One region of the Desulfoluna sp. HI9BLuna genome, then DNA from elsewhere that is predicted to be linked to it. Evidence: predicted binding sites of a transcription regulator. Region 1 holds the regulator's gene; the other holds the start of a gene.
The links. The regulator sigma-54, encoded in region 1, starts transcription at its own class of promoters, with help from an activator protein. The targets are predictions, from matches to a motif close to TNTGGCACANTTTCTGCTNT.
Positions count from the first base shown of each region.

Region 2: the regulator sigma-54 is predicted to act here: its motif matches at 3,828-3,847, upstream of ACOYW0_RS10590 (acetyl-CoA hydrolase/transferase family protein).

Region 1 is NZ_CP186555.1:4,511,750-4,519,632, reverse strand. It holds gene kdsA (3-deoxy-8-phosphooctulonate synthase) at 337-1,164, shown strand; gene ACOYW0_RS18475 (KdsC family phosphatase) at 1,161-1,682, shown strand; gene lptC (LPS export ABC transporter periplasmic protein LptC) at 1,679-2,284, shown strand; gene ACOYW0_RS18465 (LptA/OstA family protein) at 2,265-2,792, shown strand; gene lptB (LPS export ABC transporter ATP-binding protein) at 3,009-3,731, shown strand; gene rpoN (RNA polymerase factor sigma-54) at 3,886-5,322, shown strand; gene hpf (ribosome hibernation-promoting factor, HPF/YfiA family) at 5,333-5,740, shown strand; gene ACOYW0_RS18445 (PTS sugar transporter subunit IIA) at 6,236-6,697, shown strand; gene rapZ (RNase adapter RapZ) at 6,865-7,740, shown strand.
Region 2 is NZ_CP186555.1:2,602,421-2,610,303, reverse strand. It holds gene ACOYW0_RS10600 (lysophospholipid acyltransferase family protein) at 1-434, shown strand, start outside; gene ACOYW0_RS10595 (OmpP1/FadL family transporter) at 799-2,022, opposite strand; gene ACOYW0_RS10590 (acetyl-CoA hydrolase/transferase family protein) at 2,415-3,761, opposite strand; gene ACOYW0_RS10585 (sigma 54-interacting transcriptional regulator) at 4,022-5,719, opposite strand; gene ACOYW0_RS10580 (class I SAM-dependent methyltransferase) at 6,433-7,056, shown strand; gene ACOYW0_RS10575 (MerR family transcriptional regulator) at 7,073-7,879, opposite strand.

The sequences.
Region 1 (7,883 bases):
GGGTCCCATGGAAAAGCGCCCGATACCCTTGGCAATCATGGGCACTTTGGCATATCAACACTATCAGATACCAGCAAAGCCCATGGTTATCAAGGGCTCTTTTGGCGGCTTGACTTTTGATGGGTTTCCGGGATACATCCCTTAGATCGTTCGGGTGCAGCAAATTCCGTACCTAAACAAAAAATTCATTTAAGAAACGTCACACCCGAAGCGTCTCGCAAATTCGGGTGTTATCTGGTACAGGTAATCGGCAACATCTTGACATGCGATCAGGCGCCTTGCGACGTATTCGAGGCGGCCACACCCCAACCCCGAGACTTTTTTAAGGAGTTTTGTATGCCAGACCCCATCCGTTCGTTACGCACCGGACCCGATGCTCCCCCTTTCCTGATTGCCGGCCCCTGCGTCATCGAAAACCGGGACATCTGCATGCGCATCGCCGACTTCCTCAGGCGACTGACCGTTAAAGAAGGGGTCCCCTTCATTTTTAAAGCGTCCTACGACAAAGCCAACCGCACCAGCATTGATTCGTTCCGAGGCCCCGGCCCCCAGGAAGGGCTGCGCATTCTGGAAGAGATAAAGCGCGAATTCGACATCCCCGTCATTTCGGACATCCACGCACCAGCCCAGGCCGCAGAAGCCGCCGAGGTTCTGGACATCATCCAGATCCCGGCCCTGCTCTGCAGGCAAACCGATCTCATCGTGGCGGCCGCGGAGACCGGCAAGCCGGTCAACATCAAAAAAGGCCAGTTCCTCGCCCCCTGGGACATGGGCAACATCGTCGACAAAGCCCGCTCTGCCGGCAACGACCGCATCTTTCTCACCGAGCGGGGCACCGCCTTTGGTTACAACAACCTTGTGGTGGACATGCGAAGCCTCGGAATCATGAAAGAGACCGGATGCCCCGTCATCTTCGATGCCACCCACTCGGTGCAGCTCCCAGGAGGCCAGGGCAGCAAGTCCGGCGGTGACCGCAGACAGGCCCCGCCCCTTGCCCAGGCAGCCATTGCAGCAGGGGCCGACGGCCTCTTCATGGAGACCCACTTCGATCCGGACAACGCCCTGTGCGACGGCCCCAACTCCGTCAACTTCGAGATGATGGAGACCCTGCTCCCCCGCATCGTGGCCATCAAGTCCATTATAAATGGCGGAGGCAAGGCATGACCCCCATAGAAAAACTCGCTTCCGTCGACCTGCTCATCATGGACGTGGACGGGGTCCTCACCCAGGGCGAAGTCACCTACTGCGACGACGGCAGCCAAATCAAACACTTCAACGTCAAAGACGGTCTTGGCCTGAGGCTCCTTATGGACGCAGGCATCCAAACCGCCATTGTTACCGGCCGATCCGCAGGGGCCCTCCAGGCCCGCGTGAACAACCTGGGCATTCCCCTTCTCTTTGACGGGGTCTCAGACAAGAAAAAAGCCCTTGATCAGGTGGTGGCACGTTCAGGGGTTCCTGCCGAACGCATGGCCTTCATCGGCGATGATCTCCCGGACCTGCCCATCATGAAACGGGTCGGGGTTTCCATTGCCGTGGCCGATGCCGTGGCCGAAGTCAGAGAGCGCGCCCACCTGACCACCACCCATGCCGGGGGCAGAGGTGCGGTCCGGGAAACCTGCGAAGCGATCCTCAAGGCCAAAGGGCTTTGGGATAAAGCCATCGAAAGATACCTTGCATGAAGGGCAAAAGCGCCATATCCACCAGAAAGGTGGTCCGAAGGGTGCTCATCGCCATCATGGCCGCCACCGCCCTGTCCACCGGGGTCATCCTGGCCACCCACAGAGGCAGCCAGACGCCTGCCACAGAGCCCCGGGAGGAGAGCAAAGCGACCCTCACCCTGGACAAGATGCGCCACACCTCGTCCCGCCAGGGCGTGGATGAATGGAGCGTCGAGGCGGAAACGGTCAACCTGTACAACACGGAAAACCGCGCTGTGTTCCTGATGCTCACCGCCCGGTACTTTGAAAAAACCGGGGCGGTCACCACCCTGACCGCCGACAAGGGAGTCCTTGACACCCAGACACGAAATATGGAGGTGTCCGGCAATGTGGTGGTCAAACGGAGAGGAATCACCATCACCAGTGACGCCCTCACCTACACCAAGGAGTCTCAGGTCATCATCTCCACAACCCCGGTGGTCATCACCGACGCCATCTCCCGGCTCACCGGAGATGCCATGTTCCTCGACCTTGCCGGGGGACGGATGACCCTGGACGGAAACGTCAACGGCACGCTCCGAGAAGCAAGCAAAGGAAAATACGATGAAACACGTCTCCAATAAATATCTCTGGTTCTTCCTCCTGGCCCTTGTGCTGCTGCCTGTGGCCGGGGTTGCCCAGGAAGGCGAAGTCGGCATCAGCGCCGACCACCTCACCTCGGACAGCCAGGGCCGCTACGCCCTTTTCTCCGGCAACGTTCGTATCACCCGGGACGGCGCCGTCCTGAAGGCCGACTCGGTCCAGCTTCACTACGAAGACGGCAAACAAAAGGGAGACACCACCAAGGGCCTCTCCCTCATCGAGGCTGAGGGCAACGTAACCATGGACTTTGAAGAGAAACACGCCACCGCAGACAAAGCCATGTACGACCTGCGCAAGGAGGAGGTGACCCTCACCGGAGGCCCGCCCCGCGTGGTAAGCGGCAAAAGCACACTGACAGGCAAAACCATTGTCATCAACCGCCTTACAGGCGCCATCAAGGTGGACAGCGGAAACAGCACCCGGGTAAAGGTCCGGCTCGTGCCCGGGGAAAAGGGGTTCTCCTTTACCCCGGACAAAAAGGATAAATAGAGCCTCAAGCCTTGGGAATAGCTGCTTCCGGTAACCTCTGACAACATGCCAAGTGCTTTTTCAAAGCCCCTGTGGTATGGTAAGGGACGTCCCGGACAAGTTGAACCGGCTACCGGTATAAGGGCCGCCCTTGAGATCGGCGACAGATGCATTATATTTTTAAGGTACGGGCCCGGTAAGTGAAGACGCATTACGAAGAGGGAAGATCGGGATTTTATGACTGAGCTTGTGATGAACAGCCTGATAAAAACGTACGGAGGGAGAGCCGTTGTGGACGGTGTCTCCATCCGCGTGGAGAGCAACCACGTCACCGGCCTCCTCGGCCCCAACGGCGCAGGGAAAACCACCACGTTTTACATGGCTGCAGGTATTGTACGTCCCGACTCAGGCTCCGTTTTCATCGACAGCCAGGAGATCACCAACTACCCGGTGTACAAGCGGGCCAGGTGCGGGATCGGCTACCTCCCCCAGGAATCATCCATCTTCAAGTCCCTGTCGGTCAGGGACAACGTCATGGCGATCCTGGAGCTTCTGGGCATCTCCAAACAGGAACAGGAAGAGCGCCTGGAGACCCTCCTGGGGGAACTGCGCATCAGTCACCTTGCCGACCGCAAAGCAGCCGTCCTCTCCGGTGGAGAGCGCAGGCGCCTTGAAATCACCCGGGTCCTGGCCATCAAACCGGACTTTATCCTTCTGGATGAGCCCTTTGCAGGGGTCGACCCCATTGCGGTCATCGACATCCAGAACATCATCGCCATGCTCAAGGAGCGCGGCATCGGGATCCTGATCTCCGACCACAACGTCCGGGAGACTTTGGGAGTCTGCGATAACGCCTACATCATGAGCGTCGGCAAGGTCATCGAATCCGGCTCCCCCGAGGAGATTGCATCAAGCGATATCGCCCGCCGTATTTATCTGGGCGAAGGCTTTACCCTATAGAAAACCGCAGGCCCTCAGACCGTTCAAGGGCCCGCGTTCCCAATTTCGATGGATCGAACCGTCCCGACAGACGGCTTCAGTCGGCGTATCAATGGCGATGCGACCGGCAACCCAAACTTGTGTGAACCGTAATGGAAACCGTGAAGTTGTAGTTATGGCAATGGAACTCAGGCAACAGCTGCGCCTCTCCCAACAACTGGTGATGACCCCCCAGCTTCAGCAGGCCATCAAGCTCCTGCAACTCTCCCGTCTCGAGCTGGTCGACGCCATCTCCCAGGAGCTGGAAGAAAACCCGGCCCTCGAAGAGATTCAGGAGACGGCACAACGGGAAGCGGGAACCCACGAGGACGAGAAGCCGGCACCGGAAGAGAACGCAACGTCCGAAGTGAAAATCGACGAGAAGATCGGAAGCGACATCGACTGGGACAACTACCTGGGAGAGTACAACTCCACAGGCAAGGCCCAGTACGAATCCGAGCAGAAGGAGGCGCCCAAATACGAGGCCTTCGTATCCCAGAAGAAATCCCTGGATGACCACCTTCTCTGGCAGCTCCTGATGACCTGCCCGGACTCCGACACCGAGGAGATCGGCTGCCTCATCATCGGCAACCTGAGCAGCGACGGCTATCTCACCGCCTCCGTCGAAGAGATCGCGGAGGAGTGCGGCCACTCGGTGGAGCTCGTGGAGGATGTCCTTGAAGAACTCCAGACCTTCGACCCTCCGGGCATCTGTGCCCGAAACCTGGGGGAGTGCCTCCTGATCCAGGCCCGTCATTTCGGCGTGGAGACCCGGATCATGAAAGAGGTCGTCACCAACCACATCAAGGAGCTGGAGAACAAAAACTACAAGGCCATCAGCAAGGCGCTGAAAGTCGGCCTGCCCAGCATCATCTCCACGGTGAACATCATCAAGGAGTTCGAGTCCAAGCCGGGCCGCCCCTTCAGCACCGAAGAACCCCACTACATCACTCCGGACATCTACGTCTACAAGGAGGAGGGGGAGTTCATCATCGCCTTGAACGACGACGGCATGCCGAGGCTCCGCGTCAACCCCTATTACCGCCAGGCGCTCTCCAAGGGCCAGGACATCCCCAGCGACACCCGGGACTACCTTCAGGACAAGATGCGCTCTGCGGCCTGGCTCATCAAGAGCATCCACCAGCGCCAGAAAACCATCTACAGCGTCATGGAGAGCATCTTAAAATTCCAGGCCGAGTTCTTTGAAAAAGGGATCTCTCACTTAAAGCCCATGGTGCTGCGGGACGTGGCACAGGACATCGGCATGCACGAGTCCACCATCAGCCGGGTCACCACCAACAAGTACGCCTATACCCCCCAGGGTATCTTCGAGCTGAAATACTTTTTCAACAGCTCCATCAACCGCGTCCACGGAGCCGCCATCGCGTCGGCCAGTGTCCAGGACAAGATCAAACAGATCATTGACGGAGAGGACACCAAAAAACCCTACAGCGACGAGAAAATCGCTCAAATCTTGAAAAAGGAGGCCAATGTAGACATCGCTAGACGAACGGTAGCCAAATACCGTGAGGCAATGAAAATATTGCCGTCAAGCAAACGAAAACAATTTTAGGAGGTCATTTATGCAAGTATCTGTAACATTCAAGAACATTGACCCTTCCGACGCACTCAAGGCGTACGCCACCAAAAAGCTGGAACGTATCGACAAACTGCTTGATGCCCCTTCCGAAGCCAACGTCGTTTTTTCCGTTGAAAAGATACGGCATATTACCGAAATAAACGTCACAAGCGGCCGCACCACGGTCCACGCCACGGAAACAAGCGAGCGCATGTATGCAGCCATCGACCTTGCCGTGGATAAAATCAAGCAGCAACTCTCCAAAAACAAGAAAAAGATACAGGCCCGCAAAAGCGGCAACCCCGGGATCCGTCCCACCCTGGCCGAAGAGATAAACGAGGCCCCTGTTGACGTGGATGAGTTTGATGACTTTTCCGATTTCGATATGGATGAGGACCGCCGGCTGGCCTGACCCGCCGTCCGTCCGCAACGTCACGAGGATGAACTCGTAAAATATAGCCCCGCCTGAAAACGCCCCGCACCTCCGTTTCAAGGGGGTGGGGGGCCCTTGAGGAGCAGCCGAAAATGCGTTTCGATTTCGCCGGGTTGATCACACACGGGTTCATCTTGCAACAGGGCGACTCGCTCGTATACACGACAGCCTCCGGGGGCCACCGTCCAATGAAATCCATTTGACAACCCCGGTGATGTCAGCTACAAAACACTCCGTTTAAAAGGTGCCTGCCCGGTGCAGGCGCCTTTTTTCATGGGCAAAAACCGATGCTCGGACGACGAGACGCGACCCGCGCATCAGGTCTTGAAAGATGGGCCATCCACTGATATGAAAGTAGAGGTCCCAAACCTGTCGGCAACCGCCCCACGCACGATCCTGCAAAGGACGGCCTGACACACGGCCTGGCAGACACACCGCCGGACAGGCCAACAGAGACTCTCTGGGTGAATCATTATGAAAATCCTTGATGTACTGCAGCTGGAAACGATCATCCCCGAACTCACGTCACGGGACAAAAAAGGAATCCTGGAAGAACTCGCGGCCCCCATTGCGGACCTCACTGGCCTCAACCACCCGGACCTGGTAAGGGTTCTCCTTGAACGGGAGCAACTCGGAAGCACCGGCATCGGAGACGGCATCGGCATTCCCCACGGAAAGATCGCCGGTCTGGACCGCATGGTGGTGGGATTCGGCATGAGCCGCCAGGGTGTGGACTTCGACTCCCTGGACGGGCGACCGGCCCATATCTTTTTTGTCCTCGTCACTCCCGAGCAGTCCACCGGTCAACACTTAAAGCTCCTGGCCAGGCTCTCCAAAATGCTCAAGAGCGATCTCTTTCGCAAAAAACTGATGACCGCCACATCACGGGACGAGATCCACGCCATTATCCGAAACGAAGACAACGAAAACGGATGACGGCCCGGGCTTTTCCCGGGCACCATCGGATGTCAGCCCTTGAGAGGCAAACTCCTTGACGATTTCAACGAACACCAGCACCCCGAACCGGTCCGTTCCCTAAAGGGCACGCAACCTTCACGCGGCCTTGCCGGCGACGGCTCCGGGCAGCAAAGGGAGTTCTCCCCATGAACATCTTCAACATTTTCATCATCACAGGACAGGCAGGATCCGGTAAAAGCACGGCCCTGGCCGCGTTTGAGGATGCCGGATACTATTGCGTGGACAACCTCCCCGTCACCCTCCTGCCCAAGTTCATGGAAATCCCCATTGCCAAGGAGACCCACTACAGAGGCATTGCCTTTGGCATGGACCTTCGTGAGCGCACCTTTCTCAAGTCATACCGCGGCGTCTTCGATGAGCTGAAGCAGGCAGGCCACAACCTGAAGGTCATCTTCCTGGAGGCCGACGTGGCTACCCTGACACGGCGCTTCTCCCAGACGCGCCGCACCCACCCACTGGCCGTGGGGGACAAAGGGGTGATGGATGCCATCACCCAGGAACGGGAAGAGCTCACAAGCCTGCGCAACGAAGACGCCACCCGGATCATCAACACCTCCAGCCTGACGGTCCACGAGCTGAAAAAGGTTATTTCGGAGCTGGCCGCAGACTCCCACCACAAAACCCCGCTGAAGATCTCCGTGGTCTCCTTCGGGTTCAAGTACGGTGTCCCCCAGGATGCCGACCTCATGGTGGATGTGCGGTTCCTCGAAAACCCCTACTTCGTCCCGGAGCTCAAGCCCCACAGCGGCCTATCCCCGGATGTGCGGGACTTTGTCCTCAACGGCGAGGGGACCCGGACCTTCCTGCTCAAATACACCGATCTTCTGGACTTTCTCATCCCCATGTACCAAAAGGAGGGGAAACACTACCTCACCCTGGGCGTAGGGTGCACCGGCGGACGGCACCGTAGCGTGGCCGTGTCCTCGGAAATCCACAACCACTTGAAGCGTCGTTATTCCGATATCCGCCTCCTGCACCGGGACATCGGCCGGGAGGAATAAACGCCGGCAGGTGTGTGCCCTGCCGCCAAAAAATGATACACTCGTTAGCGTTACAGACCGAACACGCCTCGCACCGAAGCCCATGCTGCGGCACCACACCGCGGGGGCATGCTCCATGCCGCCCGGACCGTGGCGAGGCCACC
Region 2 (7,883 bases), 1.9 Mb from region 1:
TCCTGGAGATGCGGGAACGCTTCGGCTGCCGCATGTACCCCACCAAAAAGGCGGTGAAAGGCATCCTGGATGAACTCTCCCAAGGCAACGCCGTGGGACTTCTGAGCGATCAGAATGCCCCCAAGCCCCATCAGAGCGTGTTTGTAACCATGTTCGGCAAGACCGCCAGCGCCAACAACGGCATCGCCCAGCTTGCCCTTACCACCGGCGCCCCGGTGATCCCCTACTTCGTGGCCCGGGACGGCCGGTTCGTCCGGGGTGAGTTCGGCCCGGAGATTCCCCTGGTGAACACCGGTGACTTCGAGTCCGATGTCCGCACCAATACCCAGAACTTCAGCTACGCCATGGAAAAGATGGTCCGAAAATTCCCGGAGCAGTGGTTCTGGGTCCACAACCGCTGGAAGACCCGACCCCGGGATGAAGCGCAGGGGTGAGAAGTGCCTCCGGCGGCCCTGCCGGGGGCTAAACTTTTAAAAAAGTTTAACAAACAGGTCTTAAAAAAACTGGTTGGTGAGTAACCCCTGATTTTTAAAGGCGAATGTGATTTTCTCTTAGGAGCGAAGGGGAAAGCGCATTCGCAACCTGCTTTCGAGGTGGCACACCTCGCCGTCGGAGGCGAGTTTTTATCTTTTACCGTCATAGACGGCATGCAAAAGGCCCAGGCCACCCTTTTTCTATCCCCGGCTGCGGGTGACTGAGAACCAAAAAACGCCTTCGGAATATCCGAAGGCGTTTTTTTATACCTGTCGGCTGGTGAGGCCGAGGGCCAGGTATGAGGGTGGACGGTGTGGCTTTGTCTTATCTGAAGGCGTACTGGACGCCTATACCGATGATCCAGAGGTCTTTTTCATAGGTGATGCCGTGGCTGTCGGTGTCGTCTTCGTAAAAGAGCTTGGTGGCCCCCACGTCAAATCGGAGGCCTTCAACGGGCTCGGCCATGAATCCTGCGGAGATGCCGTGGTAGACGTTTTTGGAGAGGGCCGTGCTGTAGTCCTCCGGGTCCACACCGGCATCGGAGTAGGTGTAGCCCGCGCTCACGGCAAAGCCGGGGGTGACGGCGTACTCAAAGGCACAGGCCACCTCCACCCCGTTGTCCAGGCCCTCTTCGGCCCCCTCCCAGTCGATGTCGTCATGCCAGGCGTAGCTTACGTCTGTGGCCAGGGTGAGGCTCTCGGTGGCCTTCCAGGAGACGCCCAGGGCGGTCATGGCGGGGAAGTCTTTGCGGGTGGTGTCGCCTTTGGCTCCAAACGTTGGCAATTTCGATAAGGCGGGCGCTGCTGTTCCGTTGATCTTGTCCACTTCCCACTCCACTCGGGTGCGAAATTCGTGGCGGAACCCGATGTTAAAGGAGGGGCTGGGGGTGTAGTTGATCCCGATGATGGGGGCGAAGCCGGTGCCGGTTTTCTCGTAGTCCAGAATGGTTCCGCCATCGATTTCGTATGTGTTGGTGCCGTAGACCAGGCGACCTGTGAGCGAGAGGGAGAGGGTGTCGCTCACGGCATAAGCACCGCCCACGTATGCCCCAATCCAGGCCGAGGCCACCTCTTCGGTCACGGCGGCACCTACTTTACCTGTCATCAGATGATCGGATATTTGCTTGGTGGTGATCCCCAACTTTTTGTTGAGTATCCCGTTGTCATACTCCAGGGCCCCTCCCCCGCCGATGACCCCGAATCCCGTAAACCCGCTCCATTTTTTGCCGTTTTTCACGGCAAAGAGGTTGGGCACCACCGTGGTGAGGGTGGTGGTCTCGTGCCGCACCCCGTCTTTGGTGTGGCTGTACTCCTTGGGCAGGAACTGGTTGCCCGCCATGATAAAGGTGCCCTCACCCAGCCGGATGGTGCCGGCCGGGTTGTAGAGGACCGCATCCACGGAGTCCGTGGCAGCTACCCGGGCGGGCATGCGGGTCCAGTCGGCGCTCAAGTTGGTGTTGTTTTCGTAGAGGGTCGCTCCGGCGGTGGAGGAGAGGGCCACCCCCGCAAGGAGCGTTAGAACAGCAGCGATACTTTTTTTCATCTTCATACCTGATCCTTAATTTTCCTAAATCTTAGATAATGGATTCTCAGGTCCATTTGCTACTTGTGATCCCTGAGAGAACATGACAGACAGCTGTCCGTCTGGTTCGGCTATCGCCTTGCAGTGGGGCTGTTTCACCAAACCATATCCGCAACATCGGTTGGGTGGATATTTACTTTAGTTAGACATCTAAGTAATATCTGGTGTGAATAATTTTATCTTAATTTTAACTGCAGCTATTCAGTTCGTTACACATGGAAAGCGGTTCAGGTGCCCCCCCTTAAAAAAAAGATTCAGGTCAATCTCAACCCAGGGCAAAGGTGATTATCCTTCGCAACCTGGGGGGCTGGATCCTTGGGGCGTATTCCCTGGCCGCCGAAGGCATTTTGGCCCGTGCATTATTTTTTGTTGGAGTGCCGCCAAATTTTCATGGCTTCCGCCTCCTTGATGAGCCCTTCCCTGAAATCGGGGTGGGCAATGCTGATCATCAGCTCGGCCCGTTTCCAGGTGGATTGCGCCCTTACCTGCACGGCCCCGTACTCCGTGACCACATAATCGGTCATGTGGCGGGGGATGGTGGTGATGGATCCTTGGGCAAAGGTGGGCAGGATGCGGGACTGGAGTTCCCCTTTGGAATTGGTGAAGGTGGAGGTAAGGCAGATGAAGCTTTTACCGCCCTTGGACCACTGGGAGCCGATGACAAAGTCCCACATGCCTCCGTTGCCCGAGACCTGGTTGGTGCCCAGGCTCTCGGCGTTTACCTGGGTGTAGAGGTCCACCTGCAGGGCGTTGTTGATGGAGACAAAATTATCGAGTTTGGCGATGACCCGGGGATCGTTGGTGTAGTCTGCCGGGTAGGAGGCCGCGGCCGGGTTGTTGTCCACGAAGTCGTAGAGGCGCTTGGAGCCCATGGCAAAGGTGTAGGGAACCCGGTACCGGTCCAGGCTTTTGCAGGAGCCGTTCATGCGGCCGGATTCGATCATGTCCACGTAGGCGTCGGAGAGCATTTCCGTGTGTCCCCCTAAGTTTTTCAGGTCGGACTGGGCGATGATTTTGCCCACGGCGTTGGGCATGCCCCCGATGCCGAGCTGGATGCACGAGCCGTCTGTGATGTGGCCCACGATGAGTTCGGCGATGGTGCGTTCCTGTTCGTTGGGCTCGGGGCTGGGCAAATCGGCCAGGGCCAGATCGGCAGGGGCCTCCACCACATAGTCCACGGCGGAGATGTGGACGGCCTCTTCGGCACCGCCCGGGCAGACGGGCAGGTTGGGGTTGACCTCGACGATGACGCAGTCTGACTCTTCCATGGCCGCCAGGGTGGCGGAGTTGTGAAGGCCCAGGTTGAAGTAGCCGTGGTCGTCCATGGGGCAGACCGTGCAGATCACCACGTTGCGGTGGGGGGCCACGCCATCCCTGAACCAGGAGGGGGCCTGGTGGTACATGATGGGGTAGTAGAACCCCACGTTGAAGTCCCGCTGCAGCACCCGTGAGATCTTGCTGAACTGAAGGTCGTGGTAGACAAAGCTTTCGGGGTGCTTGACCACTTCGGGCACCGGGGGCAGGGTGACGGCCACGTGAACCTCCACGTCCCGGAGTTCCTCATGACGGGCCGCCAGGGCGATGTCGCACACCACGGGCTTGCCGTTGAAAAATCCGTAATCCACCACGTCCCCTGATTTGACGATCTTTACCGCTTCCTCGGCGGGAACGCATTTTTGACTGTACTGGCTGCTGTATCGGTTCATACTTCTCCTCCTTTGCACCGTCGGAATTCGAAAATCAGAATTTCTCAATTGCGAATAATGTTTTTATGAGCAAAAGCAGTGCCAATTTGACGAACGGAGGATATGGGTATTTATAACAAGGGGATGAGTCTTGCGGGGCTGGAAACCGTCGAGAATGCCCAGGCGTGGCACGGGTGCCACGCCCGTTGAGGGAAGAGGGCATAACAGGCAAGAATTATAGATACAAGTCGTTGGGGTGGCAAAAATGTCCCGTCGGGGGACTATTCGATTCCGTAGCCTTTGAGCTTTCGAAACAGGGTTTTTCGGTGCACCCCGAGGAGCTCTGCGGCCCGGGCTTTTTGCCAGCGTGTTGATTCCAGGGTGCGCAGGATGTGAGCTTTTTCCACCTCGGCAAGGAGGTCGCTGAGAGGCCTGGGACATCCCTCTTCCCGGGGTTCCGGCGGCAGGGCGGCATGGGGCTCCGGAGACGGCAGGTCGAGGCGGCTCATGGTGATGTATCGGTGGATCACGTTCTGGAGTTCCCGGATGTTGCCGGGCCAGGGGTGGGCCTGGAGCCTGCTCATGACATGGGAGGGGATCACGGGGAGCTTTTCTCCGGTGACCAGCTTTTCCAGGAAGTGGTGGATGAGAAAGGGAAGGTCGTCGAGGCGGTCCCGCAGCGGGGGCAACGTGATGGGGATGACGCTGATGCGGTAGAAGAAGTCTTCGCGCATGCGGCCCCGCTTCACGAGCTCTTCGGGATTTTTGTTGGTGGCGGCAATGATGCGGATGTCCGGGTGGACCGGTTCGCGGCCCCCCACGGGGAGGAAGCCGCCTCCTTCGATGGCTCGCAGGAGCTTGGCCTGCATGTTGAGGTCAATCTCTCCGAGTTCGTCCATAAAGAGGGTGCCGCCGTGGGCCAGTTCCAGGAGCCCTTTTTTGTCCCGGTCCGCCCCGGAGAAGGCGCCTTTTTTGTACCCGAAGAACTCGCTCTCCATGAGTTTTTCGGGAATGGCCGCGCAGTTCACGGGCACGAATTTTCCTTCGGACCGGTCGCTCAGGTCGTGGACCGCCTTGGAGACCAGCTCCTTTCCTGTGCCGGACTCTCCGTAGACGATGACGTGGGCAGAGGTTCGGGACGCCTTGAGGATGGTCTCCAGAACCTCCTGCATGGGTTTGCTCCGACCGACGATGGTTCCCATGGCGTGGGATTGCCTGACCCGGGTCTCCAGGTGATGGAGGCGCTCGGTGAGGGCCCGCTCCCGCCTTTTCCGTTCTGTGATGTTGCGAAGGATCCCCAGCACCTCGTTTCCGGCCAGGGCGATGATCCGGGCCTCGTACCACTGGGTGCCCCGGACCTCGGCCCATTTGAATTCGAAACGCTGGACTGTGTGGTGGGCAAGGGCCCTGCCGATGGCGTCCATGGCCTCTTTGAACTTTTCCCGGGGCAGAAAGTCGGAGAGGTGACTGCCTGCGTAAGGGGCCTTTCCTTTGACCATGGAACTCTTCGGGCCCTTGTAAGTGGTGATGCGGCCGGTTTCCATGATGCGGATGATGGTGTCGGGGATGGCGTTCAAGATACCCCGGGTCACCTTTTCGCTCTCCTGGAGGGCTTCCTGGGCCCGGACCCGCTGGGTGATGTTGTTGAAGAAGGTGAGGCTGGCGGGGCGCCCGTCCCAGACGATCTCGATGGCGTGGATCTCGAACCAGACAATGTCCCCGTCCTTGGTGATGAGGCGGAAGGGGTAGACCTGGGGCACGGGCTGGTGGTTCATCCGTTTTCGGTAGCGAGTGTCCACAAGCGTCACGTCGTCCGGGTGGACAAAGTCTCCGTAGGGACGGCTGACCAGTTCGTGGGCCTCGTATCGGAGGACCTTGACGGCATTGGCGTTGACGTTTCGAATGATGCCGTCCTGCAGCACGATGATGGCGTCGCTTGAGTTTTCGAAAAGGGGAAGGTTGTCCGTCTCAAAGCCCATGGCATTGCTCCGTCTGGTTGTCTCCGATTTAAAAGGGGTACTCCCGAGACCTACTAAATGGCGGAGCATAAGGAAAGGGTGTTCTCAAAATAGGGGGCCATTGTTTCCACAGCTTTTGCTGAAAAAATCAAAATAAATGATTGTTCGGTTTTTTGATTCTGTGGATAGGTGGCCGGGTTTTATTGCGATGAAACAGTGACGCCAATGCACTGATGCTATGGGCCCTTGTCATATGCAGGGTGGATCGGCCAACTCTCAGGCGAGAGTCTCAATCCACATAAAATGTGGGACATCTTAAAATGAGTGAATATTCGTTTAAAGGTAATTGCAGGAAAAATTCAAGGCAGTTGGGTGGGGCGGGCATGGTGGTCCAGAAAGGGCCACGGGCTGGAAGGCTCGGCAACAATGGGCGGGTCGTGGGCACCGGATTTTAACCACGGGGTGCCGCCGGGCCAACGGGGGGAGCCTCTACCGGACAGTGGGTGGGTTGAAGTTTTTGAGCAACACGACGAATAAACGAATGCTCATTTGGGAGACCCGGACAATAACCTGTGTTGACTCTTACGCAGGCAATCCTTGCCTTTAATCTGTTGGAAGCTATAGAAGAAGAAAGCATTGCCGTGGCGACATGTGGCCCTTTATCTGTGCAGCACGGCATCTTTTCAGGAATCAATTAAATAAATAAACATTCGTTCGTTTAAGAATGCCATAAAATGAACATGTTGGGAGCCTTTGCCATGGACGACAGCACACGGGACTATTACGAGCAGGAGGCGCAGCGGTTCTTCGACGCCACCGTGAACATCGACCCCACCCCCATTCTTACCCCCCTGGCCGAGGCGCTTTTGCCCGGGGCCAGGATCCTTGATATCGGCTGCGGGTCCGGTCGGGATCTTCTCTGGTTAAAGGAGAGGGGCTTTCACCCCCACGGACTGGAGCCTTCCGCCGCCCTGGCTTCCCTTGCCGAACAGCACTCGGGCTGCCCCGTGACTGTCGGGGAGCTTACCACCACAGATCTCCTGGATCGCCCCTGGGACGGCATCCTTGTTTCCGGGGTGCTCGTCCATCTTCCCCACAAGGCGGTGCCTGGTCATCTTCTCCGTCTTGCAGGGGCCCTGGCAGACGGCGGTCGCCTGTATGTTTCGGTGAAAGAGGGCAAAGGGGAAGGGGCCGATGCCGATCACCGCTCCTTTTATTACTGGCAGGATGCCGATTTCAGGGTGGTGGCAAGACAGGCGGGCCTTGAGGTGTGCTCCATGGGCCGGTCCGCATCGGCCCGGGGCAATACCGATATCTGGCTGGGGTATCTCTTGAAAGCGGAAGGGGCAAAGCCGTAAGGGGCGCCCTGGTGACTTACGGGGAAGGAACTTTGGTCACCGGCATGCGGATTTCGATGAGGTAGTCGTCTTCACGGGGGACGGCCAGGGAATCGAGGAGGACTTTTTCAATGGCGGTGTTGCCGGTTGTGTAGCCCTGCCGGGCGATATGCGCCCACAGTTTTGCCCTGGACAGGGAGAGCTCTTCAAAACGCCCCTTGTGGTAGAGGTACGCATACTCCCCTGCCGGAATGGTTGCCCCTGTGGCTCCGGCAACATGGAGGGCGACGCTTTGAAAGCGTTCATCTGCCTCCGGGGGGACCTCAACACAGGTCAGCAGCTGGTGGTACTCTGCCTGGTCGTTCCCGCGGGTGGCTTGAAACAGCTTTTTGATGGCAAGCTCCAGGGCATAGAGGTCATGGGGGGCCTCCACCGGCTCCCGGACGACATGCATGGTGTCGAACCACCGGATGCCCATGTCCATGGGAATGATGGTTTGCCGGCTTTTCAGGGCGGTGATGATGGATGCCAGGCGCCCACGGGTTCGCTTGATCTCAAGGAGCTTTTGCCGGATCAACGCCTCCTGGTCTTCCAGAATCGTGATTCGCTCATCAATGGACTCTTTGGTCAGGTAGGTTTTGATCTCTTCAAGCTTCATTCCCAGGCTTTTCAGGGAGAGGATCACATCCAGGTCTTCGAACTGGTCCAGGGTGTAGTACCGGTATCCTGTTCTGCTGTGGACCTCCCTGGGCTTAAAAAGGCCGATCCTATCGTAGTGGAGCAGGCTCTGCTTAGAAATGTTGTGCAATCTCGCCATCTCTCCGGCCATAAATTTAACCTGCATGACG